DNA from 2 places in the Paraburkholderia sp. BGA-UO-ETr-F12 genome. Region 2 is predicted to be linked to the other one. Evidence: predicted binding sites of a transcription regulator. Region 2 holds the regulator's gene; the other holds the start of a gene.
The links. Region 2 encodes LexA, which represses DNA repair genes until DNA is damaged. Its sites were predicted from a motif close to ACTGTATNNNNATACAGT; they were not measured.
Positions count from the first base shown of each region.

Region 1: the regulator LexA is predicted to act here: its motif matches at 2,609-2,626, upstream of recA (recombinase RecA).

Region 1 is NZ_JCAQOZ010000061.1:22,134-29,012, reverse strand. It holds gene AC57B6_RS29310 (sensor histidine kinase) at 149-1,687, opposite strand; gene AC57B6_RS29305 (response regulator transcription factor) at 1,697-2,473, opposite strand; gene recA (recombinase RecA) at 2,706-3,782, shown strand; gene recX (recombination regulator RecX) at 3,790-4,515, shown strand; gene AC57B6_RS29290 (DUF2889 domain-containing protein) at 4,641-5,381, shown strand; gene sucC (ADP-forming succinate--CoA ligase subunit beta) at 5,378-6,547, shown strand; gene sucD (succinate--CoA ligase subunit alpha) at 6,675-6,879, shown strand, end outside.
Region 2 is NZ_JCAQOZ010000019.1:3,130-10,008, forward strand. It holds gene AC57B6_RS07740 (DUF2939 domain-containing protein) at 1-549, opposite strand, end outside; gene AC57B6_RS07745 (hypothetical protein) at 657-1,007, opposite strand; gene lexA (transcriptional repressor LexA) at 1,065-1,715, opposite strand; gene AC57B6_RS07755 (sulfate ABC transporter substrate-binding protein) at 2,031-3,080, shown strand; gene cysT (sulfate ABC transporter permease subunit CysT) at 3,218-4,111, shown strand; gene cysW (sulfate ABC transporter permease subunit CysW) at 4,108-5,130, shown strand; gene AC57B6_RS07770 (sulfate/molybdate ABC transporter ATP-binding protein) at 5,130-6,188, shown strand; gene AC57B6_RS07775 (CysB family HTH-type transcriptional regulator) at 6,272-6,879, shown strand, end outside.

The sequences.
Region 1 (6,879 bases), on a different contig from region 2:
GGCCTACTGACGTGGAAGGGGCACATGTCGGTATCGGTTGCATGCTATAAAATTCTGCAAAAATGCAGTAATTTCCGTCTAAGTTCTTGCAAAATCTGATAACGCCATCTCAATATGATGGCGGTCCTGATGGGTGCTTTTGGCCTCGTTAGGGTAAGTCCTGTGCCCGTTCGAGCACGTGCAAGCTGACACGGACAAGCGTTCCGGCAAGCCGCGGGGAGGTTTGGTAGACGTTGTCGTCGATCGTCATCTCGCCGCCGTGCATGGTTGTGATCTCGCGTACGATCGCAAGCCCGAGGCCGCTGCCGTCGCCTTCGCGACCGAGAATCCGGTAAAACCGCTCGACCACCCGCGGACGTTCGGCCACCGGAATGCCGAGTCCGGTGTCTTCCACTTCCAGATGCACGCGCCGCGCCGTCGCGTCGTGCCGCACCCGCACGGTGATCCGGCCGCCGGCCGGCGTGTAGCGGATCGCGTTGTCGATCAGGTTCGACAACATTTCGCGCAGCATGACCGGATTGCCGTCCACTTCGACCGGTTCTTCGGGCGCTTCGTAGCCGAGGTCCATCTGCTTGGCGAGCGCGGCCTGGACCCAGTCGCGCACCGCGCTGCGCGCGACTTCCGTCACCTCGACGGGTGTGAAAATCTGGCCCGACATGCGGTTTTCCGCGCGCGCCAGCGCCAGCAACTGGGTGACGAGGCGCGCCGCATGCTCCGAACTGGTGGCGATCTGTTCGAGCGAGCGGTGGACTTCCGCGGAGGCGTCCTGGCGCAGCGCCAGTTCAGCCTGGGTGCGCAGGCCGGCCAGCGGCGTTTTCATCTGATGCGCGGCGTCGGCGATAAAGCGCTTTTGCAACTCCATGTTTTGTTCGAGACGCGTCAGCAGATCGTTGAACGAGGTCACCAGAGGCTCGATTTCCGGCGGCGCGCGGCGCGCTTCAAGCGGCGACAGATCGTCCGGGCGGCGCGCGCGAATATGCGCCTGCAGGGCATGCAGCGGCGCGAGTCCGCGCGACAGGCCGAACCACACCAGCAGGATCGCGAGCGGCAGGATCACGAATTGCGGCAGGATCACGCCTTTGATGATGTCGTTGGCAAGCTGGCTGCGCTTGTCGAGTGTTTCGGCGACCTGTACCAGCACCGGCTGCGCGCCGGGCGTCTGCGGAAACTCGACGGTCGTATAGGCGACGCGGATATCGTTGCCGCGCAGCACGTCGTCACGGAATTCGACGAGGCCCGGCGGCGGCCGGTCTTCCTCGTGCGGCAGCGGCATGTCGCGCTCGCCGCCCACCAGTTCGCCGCGCGTGCCGAGCACCTGATAGAACACGCTGTCGACATTGTCGGCGCGCAGAAAGTCGCGGGTGGAATCGGGCAGCGACAGCTCCGCCACGCCATTGATCGGATGAATCTGGCGAGCTAGCACGTAGGCGTCGGTTTCGAGCGCGCGGTCGAACGGACCGTTGGCGATCGACTTGGCGACCAGGTAAGTGATCGCGAGGCTCATTGGCCAAAGCAGCAGGAGCGGCGCCAGCATCCAGTCGAGAATTTCGCCGAACAGCGAACGTGGGCGCGCTTCAGCAGCGGCTTCGGTCTCGTCGGGCGGGGCGAACGGATTGGCGTAGCGCTCGTCGCGCGCTTCGTCGAGGTCCGCCGCGTGCGCCGTGGCGCGGTCTGCGCGTGCGGACATGGGGGCTCTCTATTTGTAGTGATGACTCGCCGGCATCGCGGCCGACGGCGGCGATGCCGGTGGTTCGGGCTCGGCGGAACCGGGCGGCGCGAGCGCGCCGGCGCTGACGTTAGAAGGCTGGGCGGCTTTCTCGAGGCAATACCCGAGGCCGCGCACGGTGATGATGCGCACGCCGCTCGGCTCGATCTTCTTGCGCAACCGGTGCACGTAGACTTCGATTGCGTTATTGCTGACTTCCTCGCCCCATTCGCACAGATGGTCGACCAGTTGTTCCTTCGATACCAGCCGCCCGATCCTTTGCAGCAGCACTTCGAGCAGACCTAGTTCACGCGCCGACAGGTCGATCACCAGTTCGTTGACGTAGGCGATCCGGCCCACCTGATCGAACGACAGCGAACCGTGCCGCACTACGGTCGGGCCGCCGCCCGCGCCGCGTCGGGTCAGCGCGCGCACGCGCGCCTCGAGCTCGTTCAGGGCGAAGGGCTTGGCCATGTAATCGTCGGCGCCGAGATCGAGGCCCTTGACGCGTTCGTCGACGCTGTCAGCGGCAGTCAGAATGAGCACCGGCAGGTTCGAATTGCGGGCGCGCAGGCGGCGCAGCACCTCGAGCCCCGACATGCGCGGCAGGCCCAGATCGAGGATCAGCAGGTCGAAAGTTTGCATGGATAGGGCGGTGTCGGCCTCGACGCCGCTCTTCACATGATCGACGGCATAGGCCGATTGGCGGAGTGATCGAACCAGACCGTCCGCGAGTATGCTGTCGTCTTCGGCAATCAGAATTCGCATGGTGCGCCAACCTGGCCTTGCCGGCACCGTGGGATGTTTCCCCGGCGCACAGCGGTCTCCGAAAATTATTGTGGGTAGTTGGGCAGCGCGACGGTAAAAATGCGCGTTCGCATGAGAATCGCGCTTGCCAAAACTACTGTTTTTTTATACAGTGTCTGGGTTTCGTGTGCGGTCCGCTAAAAAGGGCGGCACATCTGCCTCAGACGCCGTTCATCATAGCAAAGGACGATTCATGGAAGAAAGCAAGAAAGGCTCGGCTGGACTGACTGCTGAAAAGAGCAAGGCACTGGCTGCCGCACTCGCGCAGATCGAAAAGCAGTTCGGCAAAGGGTCGGTCATGCGGCTCGGCGCAGGTGAGGCGGTCGAAGATATCCAGGTGGTCTCAACCGGATCGCTCGGCCTCGACATCGCGTTGGGCGTCGGCGGTTTGCCGCGTGGCCGTGTGGTCGAAATTTATGGCCCGGAATCGTCCGGTAAAACCACGCTGACGCTGCAAGTCGTCGCCGAAATGCAGAAGCTCGGCGGCACGGCAGCGTTTATCGACGCGGAACACGCGCTGGATATCCAGTACGCGGGCAAGCTCGGCGTGAACGTCAGCGACCTGCTGGTTTCGCAGCCGGATACCGGCGAACAGGCACTCGAGATTGCCGACGCACTGGTGCGCTCGGGCTCGATCGACATGATCGTGATCGACTCGGTCGCGGCACTCGTGCCGAAGGCCGAAATCGAAGGCGAAATGGGCGACTCGCTGCCGGGTCTGCAAGCGCGTCTGATGTCGCAAGCGCTGCGCAAGCTCACCGGTACGATCAAGCGCACGAACTGCCTCGTGATCTTCATCAATCAGATCCGTATGAAGATCGGTGTGATGTTCGGCAATCCGGAAACCACCACGGGTGGTAACGCGCTGAAGTTTTACGCGTCGGTGCGCCTCGACATTCGCCGGATCGGTTCGATCAAGAAGAACGACGAAGTGATCGGTAACGAAACGCGCGTGAAGGTGGTGAAGAACAAGGTTGCGCCGCCGTTCCGTGAAGCGATTTTCGACATTCTGTACGGCGAAGGCATTTCCCGTCAGGGCGAAATCATCGACCTCGGCGTGCAAGCAAAAATCGTCGACAAGGCCGGTGCCTGGTACAGCTACAACGGCGAACGTATTGGTCAGGGCAAGGACAATGCACGTGAATTCCTGCGTGAGAATCCGGACATTGCCCGCGAGATCGAGAACCGTATCCGTGAATCGCTGGGCGTGAATGCCATGGCGGAAGCGGTGACCGGCGCAGGCGCTGAAGTCGCAGACGAAGAAGAGTAACCCGCACGTGATACGCAAGGGCCGGCCGCTGTCCAATGCTGCTAACGCTGGACGCAACGCGGACGGCCCGCGTGTCGGTGACGATGATCCGCGCGATCCGTTTGATCCGTTCGATCCTTTCGAGTCATTCGACGCCCACGATCGCGCAGAGGGCCGCCAGTCGCGGCCCGATTCCTCCGCCCAAGCTGCAGCGGACCCGTCCGAAACCACCTACAGCCGCTCGCGCCGCACACCCGGCGAGGCGAAGCCAGGCCAGGACGATGCAAAAAAATCCCAACGCCCAGCCCGTTCGCTAAAAGGACGTGCGCTCGGCTATCTGTCCCGGCGTGAATACAGCCGCACCGAACTCGCGCGCAAGCTCAAGCCGTTCGTCGAGGAAACCGATTCGCTCGATACCTTGCTCGATTCACTGGAAGCCGAAAACTGGCTATCCGATTCGCGCTTTGCGGAAAGCCTGATCCATCGGCGCTCGTCGCGTTTGGGCGCGAGCCGGATTGTCGGCGAATTGAAGCAGCATGCAGTGGACCAAACACTGGTCGAAGAAGCGAGTGCGCAGCTGCGCGAAACCGAACTGGCTCGCGCTCAGGCCGTCTGGCGGAAGAAATTCGACCGGCTTCCGGAAACCGCCGCCGAGCGGGCGAGGCAGGCGCGCTTTCTGGCGTCGCGCGGGTTTTCGGGGGCAACCATCGGCAAAATTCTCAAAGGGTTCGACGAGGAGTGGAGCGGCGAGTAGCCCCACTTTGAGATAGCGTCCGTCGTGCGCCCCGGCTCGCGGTGCGGCCCTGCGCGTTCCGCGCTGTCCCAAATACCCAGTATGCTAAAATCCGGGGGTTTTCCAATCCGGCCTTTCCTTCCCGCATGCCGCTCTCCCCGCCAGTGTCCCGTCAGTTGCGCCACCGTCGCGCAATCAGAGCGGAAGCCTATGAGCGAGCCGATGGCCTGTGGGATGTGGAAGCGTGCTTGACCGACGAAAAACCGCGTGATGTGGTGCTTGCGTCGGGCGTCCGGCCCAATGGTCAGCCGATCCATGAACTCTGGCTTCGCATCACCATCGATCGCAAGCTCAATGTCGTCGACGCCGAAGCGTCGTCCGACTGGGTGCCCTATCCAGGGTTGTGCCAAGCCAGCAATCCCGCCTACCGTGCCCTCATCGGGCTCAATCTGTTCAACAACTTCCGTCGCGATGCCGCCCGTTTGCTGGCCGGCACGGCTGGTTGCACGCATCTCACCGAGTTGTGCGCACTCCTGCCGACCGCTGCAATCCAGGCATTCGCCGGCGACGTGTGGAACACCAATGAAGGCACGCCGGGCGCGGAGACGGGTTCAGGGAACGGCTCGTCGCAAAGCAAAGACGAGCATTCCAACGATAAACCGCCATTCCAGCTGGGACGCTGCCACGCGCTGCGTTTCGACGGCGAGGCGGTGCAACAGTTTTATCCGCGCTGGTATGGCCGCGCTCCGTATACAGCGGATCGCGCGGCATCGTCAGGCGCCGGGGCAGCCCGCCAGACAGGCGAGGGCGGCAACGCGTCCGGCATGAACGACGGCAGCGGAAACGATGTTCAATCCAACTCTCAGACTGAAGGGAATCACGCATGAAGATTCACGAGTACCAGGGTAAGGAAATCCTGCGGAAATTCGGCGTCGCGGTACCGCGCGGCAAGCCGGTCTTCTCGGTGGATGATGCGGTCAAGGCCGCGCAAGAGCTCGGCGGCCCGGTATGGGTCGTGAAGGCTCAGATCCACGCGGGTGGCCGTGGCAAGGGCGGCGGCGTGAAGGTCGCCAAGTCGCTGGATCAGGTTCGCGAGTATTCGGAACAGATCCTCGGCATGCAGCTCGTCACGCACCAGACCGGTCCGGAAGGCCAGAAGGTGAATCGCCTGCTGATCGAAGAAGGCGCTGACATCAAGAAGGAACTGTATGTCGGCCTCGTGATCGATCGCGTTTCGCAGAAGATCGTCGTGATGGCATCGAGCGAAGGCGGCATGGACGTCGAAGAAGTCGCGGAAAAGACGCCTGAGTTGATCCACAAGATCGCCGTCGATCCGTCGACCGGTCTGAAAGACGCCGAAGCCGACGAGCTGGCAACGAAGATCGGCGTGCCCGCCGCTTCGCTGCCGCAAGCACGCGCGATCCTGCAAGGCCTGTACAAGGCATTCTGGGAAACCGACGCATCGCTGGCCGAAATCAACCCGCTGATCCTGACCGGCGACGGCAAGGTCATCGCGTTGGACGCGAAATTCAACTTCGATTCGAACGCACTGTTCCGTCACCCGGAAATCGTCGCGTACCGCGATCTGGACGAAGAAGATCCGGCTGAAGTCGAAGCGTCGAAGTTCGACCTCGCCTACATCTCGCTCGACGGCAACATCGGCTGCCTCGTGAACGGCGCAGGCCTCGCAATGGCAACGATGGACACCATCAAGCTGTTCGGCGGCGAACCGGCGAACTTCCTGGACGTGGGCGGTGGCGCCACGACCGAGAAGGTCACGGAAGCGTTCAAGATCATGCTGAAGAACCCGAACCTGACCGCGATTCTGGTCAACATTTTCGGTGGCATCATGCGCTGCGACGTGATCGCGGAAGGCGTGATCGCGGCGTCGAAGGCCGTGTCGCTGAAGGTGCCGCTCGTGGTCCGCATGAAGGGCACGAACGAAGACCTGGGCAAGAAGATGCTGGCTGAATCCGGCCTGCCGATCATTGCGGCAGACAGCATGGAAGAAGCGGCTCAGAAGGTCGTCGCGGCCGCTGCGGGCAAGGCGTAAGCCAAACCCCAAGCGCGTTTACCAGGATTACGAATGGCGGCGCGTGTGTGATGCATGAGCGGCGCGGGCGAAGAACATCCCGCCGCGCCACGCACCACCGCGACGCCAAACGAACAGAGGTCAATACATGTCGATTCTGATTAACAAAGACACCAAGGTCATCACGCAGGGCATTACCGGCAAGACCGGTCAGTTCCACACGCGTGCTTGCCGTGAATATGCAAACGGCCGCGAAGCGTACGTTGCAGGCGTGAACCCGAAGAAGGCCGGCGAAGATTTCGAAGGCATTCCTATCTACGCTAGCGTCGCTGAAGCCAAGGCTGAAACGGGCG
Region 2 (6,879 bases):
GCGATAGCCCGCCGTGGTTTGCGGCGGTTGCGGTGGCGTCGCGTTGTTCTCGCTATGGGTTGGGCCGTTGGTTGTGCTGTTGGCCGCGTCGTTGCCCGTACTACCCGCAACAGGCGGGGCTGGTTCCGGTGCAGACCCAGACGCGGCAGGAGGAACCGGCGGCCGTTCGCCCGGGTTACCGCGCGGCGGCATGCCGTTCAGCAAGGCCGCCACGCCGTCGGGTGTCGCATAAGCGTCGACCAGTGGACCGATCAAGGCCACGCCGATCATGGCGCCAATCGCTGCGAACGGATTACCGCTGCCATGCCCGTCGAGCCTGCGCGTGAGCAGGCCGGTGACCTGCTGTTTCAGGCTCTCGCGCAACGCGGGAAAATCGACGTATTGATTGACGGTTTGCGCATCACGTGCGTCCGCCGCGCGCTTGAGATTATTTAGAGCTATGTAGGGCGACGCATATCCGAACCCTAATGCGGCGATCACCACAATCACAATCAAAGTGACGATCAGCGGCCGGGTGGCGCTACGTTTGGTGCGAGTTGAAACTGCCATCGAGCGGGACTCTCTATCAGGTGTCATCTAACGTGGACCGCGGCCACGTAAAAACGATCCCATGCGATGCATGGAGGCAGCCGGTTGCAGCCCACCCGCCGTGCAGCTTATGCCTCGAACACCGCGCCGTGCACGTTAGCTTCGTCGGCAATGCAACGATCGATCATGCGGCACACGGCGTCTACCGTGCCGACCATGATCAGCCGCGACGGCCCATGATAGACGCGCACCGGCGCACGGCGCGCGGGTTCAGCCGTATTCAGCCCGGAATTCAGTGACACGCGCGCAAAAGCCGGCAACGAGGACGGCAAACCTGCTTCTCCGCCCGGTGCGTCGAACAGCGATAGCGATGGAGTGCCGGCCGGGGACGCATCGATTAGCGAACAGGGCACCAGCTTGCGCAGATGGCGCAGACGACCGAACTGGCGAAAAGGCAGCAGGCGGGCAAGGCGTTCCATGAGTCTCTCCAGGCGATTCAACGTTGGGGCAGCTTTGGGTTGGCGCACGCGCAGGGCTTAGAACTCACCCGGGCGGATCAGGCCGACGGCGATACCCTCGAGCGCAAATTCCGCGCTGCCGGTTTCAACGAAGATGTTGTCGTAATCGGGGTTCTCGGCGATCAGCTCGATACCGTTCGGCCGGCGCTTCAGGCGCTTGACCGTCACGTCGTCGCCAAGGCGCGCGATGATGATCTGGCCGTCTTTAGCTTCGCTTTTCTTCTGTACCGCGAGCAGGTCGCCGTCGAAGATACCCGCGTCGCGCATGGACAGCCCGCGTACTTTCAGCAGGTAGTCCGGCTTGCTCGAGAACAGTGCCGGGTCGCACGCGTAATGCTGCGAGATATGTTCCTGCGCGAGGATCGGGCTACCCGCCGCAACGCGGCCGATCAGCGGCAGCGACAGTTGCATGATGCTGGCGTGCGGCAGCGTGAACTGGTACGGCGAATCTTCGGCGCCCCCAAGCAGGCGAATGCCCCGCGATGCGCCGGCCGCCAGTTCGATCACGCCCTTGCGAGCCAGCGCCCGTAAATGTTCTTCTGCCGAGTTGGCCGAGCTGAAACCCAGCTCGGCGGCGATTTCCGCCCGTGTGGGCGGGAAGCCGGTGCGTTCGATAGCCCGGCGGATCAAATCGAAAACCTGCTGCTGACGTGCGGTAAGTTTGGTCATGGCGCCACTGTATGTATGAACAGGTGCCTGTATTTTTATACAGTATTCCGCGCAATTCAAGCTTTACTTTAAGTTCGTGCCTTGGGGTGCCGCTCCAGCGCCGCAAACGGACGCCACAACACCCGTTTTCGTGCCGCAACGCCTTATCCGGCCGTCGTTACCACTTTTGCGTATTAAAGAATGAAGAAACATTATTTTTAATGATGAAAGCTCTTCGATAGACTGCCCTTCGAGTTGGGGCTCATGTGCACGTGACCGCGACGCAAAACAACACCACACGCTGTTTCAGCGGACCACCACGCGGAGAAAGTTGGCATGAACCATCAAGGCACGGGGCTGGCAGGCAAGACCAGAAAATTGATTGCGGCGCTCGCTTTCGGCGCAGTCGGCACGATGACCGCGGCCGGCGTCGTGACGCAGGCGCATGCAGCTGACACGACGCTGCTGAACGTGTCGTACGACCCGACACGCGAGTTGTACCAGGATGTCAACCAGGCATTCGGCAAAGAGTGGAAGGCGAAAACGGGCGAGACGATCACCTTCAAGCAGTCGCACGGCGGCTCGGGTGCGCAGGCGCGTTCGGTGCTGGACGGTTTGCAGGCGGATGTGGTGACGCTGGCGCTCGCCTACGACATCGACGCGCTGGCCAACAAGGGGTTGATCGACAAGGGCTGGCAAAAGCGCCTGCCGGACAACGCGTCGCCGTACACGTCGACGATCGTGTTTCTGGTGCGCAAGGGCAACCCGAAGCACATCAAGGATTGGGACGATCTGATCAAGCCGGGCGTGTCGATCGTCACGCCGAATCCGAAGACTTCGGGCGGCGCGCGCTGGAACTATCTGGCTGCATGGGCCTATGCCGAACATCAGCCGGGCGGCAACGACCAGAAAGCGAAGGAATTCGTCGGCAAGCTCTATAAGAATGCCGGTGTGCTGGATTCGGGCGCGCGTGGCGCGACCACCAGCTTCGTGCAACGCGGCATCGGCGACGTGCTGATCGCGTGGGAAAACGAAGCCTTCCTCTCGCTGAAGGAATTCGGTCCGGACAAGTTCGAGATCGTCGTGCCGTCGGTGAGCATTCTGGCCGAGCCGCCGGTTGCGGTGGTGGACAAGGTGGTCGACAAGCACGGCACGCGCAAGCTGGCCGAAGCGTATCTGAACTTCCTGTACAGCGAGCAGGGTCAGGAAATCGCGGCGAAGAACTTCTACCGTCCGCGTTCGAGCAAGGTGCCGGCCGAGCTGACCTCGAAGTTTCCGAAGCTGAAGCTGTACACGGTGGACGATTCGTTCGGCGGTTGGGCCAATGCGCAGAAGACGCACTTTGCCGACGGCGGTGTGTTCGATTCGATTTACTCGCCGCAGTAAGGGGCACCCGGCACAACGACATGCGCGGTTGAACGCGTAGTGACACCTCGCCAGAAAGCGCGCCCGCAAGGCGCGCTTTCTGGCCAGCCAGGCGGCCGAAAAGAGCCGCCGGTTTCAACCCTGAAAGAGTACTGAGCATGACGACGTTGACCTTCCGAAAACCGAGCGCGTTGCCCGGTTTTGGCCTGACACTCGGCATCACGGTGGCTTATCTGAGCCTCGTGGTGCTGATTCCGCTTGCGGCGACCTTTCTCAAGACCGCGACGCTCGACTGGCCTCAGTTCGTGCGCGCGGTCACGTCGCCGCGCGTGCTCGCGTCGTATCGCCTGACGTTTTTCTCGGCCCTCGGCGGCGCGCTGATCAACGCGGTGTTCGGTTTTCTGGTCGCGTGGGTGCTGGTGCGCTATACGTTCCCGTTCAAGCGCATCGTCGATGCGGTGGTCGATCTGCCGTTTGCATTGCCGACCTCCGTGGCCGGCATTTCGCTCGCGGCGGTGTACGCGGGCAACGGCTGGATCGGCCAGTTTCTCGAACCGCTCGGCATCAAGATCGCTTTCACGCCGGCCGGTGTGCTGGTCGCGCTGACCTTCATCGGTTTGCCGTTCGTCGTGCGGACCGTGCAGCCGGTGCTCGAAGAGTTCGAACGCGAGCAGGAAGAAGCGGCTGCCTGCCTCGGCGCCTCGCGCTGGCTGACGTTTCGCCGCGTCGTGCTGCCGGCCGTGTTCCCAGCCTTGCTGACGGGTTTCGCGCTGGCATTCGCGCGGGCGCTCGGCGAATACGGTTCGGTGATTTTCATCGCCGGTAATGTGCCGATGAAATCGGAAATCACGTCGCTGCTGATCATTACCAAGCTCGAACAATACGACTACGCCGGCGCGACTGCGCTGGCCGTGGTCATGCTGGTGGTGTCGTTCCTGATGCTGCTGCTCATCAACACCTTGCAATGGTATTTGCAGCGTCGCACCAGCCGTGGCGGCGCAGGTCCGGCACCTGCTGCCGCGAGCGTGGCGCTTGGCGGAGGTGTGCAATGAGCCGCAACTCCGTGAATGACGCGGATGCCGCGGTTGTTGCCGTGGCGCCGCGCGCGCCGCTTAATGTCGCGCGCCGGCCCGATCCGGTCACCGAATCGCCTGTCGTGCGCTGGATTCTGACCGGCGTCGCGCTGCTGTTTCTGGCGCTGTTCCTGGTCGTGCCGCTCGTCGCGGTGTTCTATCAGGCCCTGAACAAGGGCCTTGGTTTCTATCTGGAATCCCTGGCCGATCCCGATGCGTTGTCGGCCATCAAGCTCACCGTGATTACGGCCGCGATCGCGGTGCCGCTGAATCTCGTGTTCGGCCTCGCCGCGTCCTGGTGTATCGCCAAGTTCGAGTTTCGCGGCAAGGCCTTGCTGACCACGTTGATCGATCTGCCGTTCTCGGTCTCGCCGGTGATTTCCGGTTTGATCTACGTGCTGATGTTCGGCGCGCAGGGCTGGTTCGGGCCGTGGTTGCAGGACCACAACGTGCAGATCATCTTCGCGGTGCCGGGCATCGTGCTGGCAACGATTTTCGTCACGTTCCCGTTCGTCGCGCGTGAACTGATTCCGCTGATGCAGGCGCAAGGCAACGACGAAGAAGAGGCCGCGCACGTGCTCGGCGCGTCCGGATGGCAGATCTTCCGCCGGGTCACGCTGCCGAACGTCAAATGGGGTCTGCTGTACGGCGTGATTCTGTGTAATGCGCGGGCGATGGGCGAATTCGGCGCGGTGTCGGTGGTGTCCGGCCACATTCGCGGTCAGACCGACACGATGCCCTTGCACGTCGAAATTCTCTATAACGAATACAACTTCTCGGCCGCGTTCGCCGTGGCATCGGTGCTGGCCTTGCTGGCGCTCGTGACGCTCGGCCTGAAACTGCTCGCCGAGCGCCACATGTCGGCGGAACTGTCCGCCGCGCGCGACGTGCCGGCCCATGCCGGGCCGCTCGCGCCGGGCGCCGCTGCACCGTCCGTCAAGGCGGCCCGTTCGCCGAACAATGTAGTCAAGCACCCGCTCAAGCAAGGAGAGCTGTAATGGGTATCACCGTTCGTAACCTGCAGAAGCGCTTCGGCGATTTCGTCGCGCTCGATAACGTTTCGCTCGACTTCCCGCCGGGCGAACTGGTTGCGCTGCTCGGGCCTTCGGGTTGTGGCAAGACCACCTTGCTGCGGGTGATTGCCGGTCTCGAATACGCGGACGGCGGCCAGGTCGTGCTGCAAGGCCAGGACGTTGCGACGGTCGGCGCCCGCGAACGCGAAGTCGGCTTTGTGTTCCAGCATTACGCGCTGTTCCGTCATATGACGGTGTTCGAGAACGTCGCGTTCGGCTTGCGTGTGAAGCCCCGTAAGGAGCGGCCTTCGGAAGCGGTGATTCGCGAGAAGGTGCATGAACTGCTGAAGCTCGTGCAACTCGACTGGCTCGCGCAACGGTATCCGTCGGAATTATCTGGCGGTCAGCGGCAGCGGATTGCGTTGGCGCGCGCGCTGGCGGTCGAACCGAAAGTCTTGCTGCTCGACGAACCGTTCGGCGCGCTGGATGCCAAGGTGCGCAAGGAGTTGCGTAGCTGGCTGCGTCGTCTGCATGACGATCTGCATATCTCGACGATTTTCGTCACGCACGATCAGGAAGAAGCGCTCGAAGTGGCCGACCGGATTGTCGTGCTGAATCGTGGGCACGTGGAGCAGGTGGGCAGTCCGCAGGACGTGTACGACCATCCGCAAACCTCGTTCGTCTACGAGTTTCTCGGCGCGGCGAACCGTCTACATGGCAACGTGGATGCGAGTGGCTTCGTGGTCGACGGCGCGGCGTTGCCGGTCGCGATCAAAGCCGATTTCAGCGGGCCGGCATTCGCGTATGTGCGGCCGCACGATCTGCAGTTGTACCCGCAAGCGTCCGGCCATCGCGAAGGCATCGTGGTCGACGTGCGGCGCGTGGTGACGCTCGGCGGCTCGGTGCGGGTGGAACTGGCGGGTCGCGAAGGCAACCTGCTCGAGGCGGAACTCGATCGCGAATCGTGGCGCGATCTGCAACTGGCGATCGGCGACGGCGTGACCGCCGTGCCGCGCGCGTTGCGCGTATTTCCGGCGCAATAAGCGGTACTGCTGGCAGCACAACAACACTCGGCGTTTCAATCAAACTCTAATAACTCAACTCTGGCTCAACCGGAGACATACAGATGAATTTTCAGCAATTGCGCTTTGTGCGCGAGGCCGTCCGTCAGAACATGAATCTGACCGAAGTCGCGAACGTGTTGTACACATCGCAGTCGGGCGTATCGAAACAGATCAAGGATCTGGAAGACGAACTCGGCGTGGATATCTTCATCCGGCGCGGCAAACGCCTCACGGGCCTCACCGAGCCGGGCAAGGCGGTGCATCAGTTGATCGAGCGGATGCTGCTCGATGCGGAGAATCTGCGCCGCGTCGCGCGCCAGTATGCCGATCAGGACAGTGGCCACCTCGTCGTGGCGACCACCCACACGCAGGCGCGTTATGCGCTGCCGAAGGTGATTCGTCAATTCACCGAGGTGTTCCCGAAGGTGCATCTGGCGTTGCGCCAGGGCAGCCCGCAACAGATCGCCCAGATGATCATCAACGGCGAAGCGGACATCGGCATTTCGACCGAGGCGCTCGACCGTTTCCCGGATATCGTCACGTTCCCGTGCTATTCGTGGCATCACATCGTGGTGGTGCCGAAGGATCACCCGTTGGTGGGCCGCGAAAACCTGACGCTCGATGAGATCGCCGAATTCCCGATCGTCACGTATGACCAGGACTTCACGGG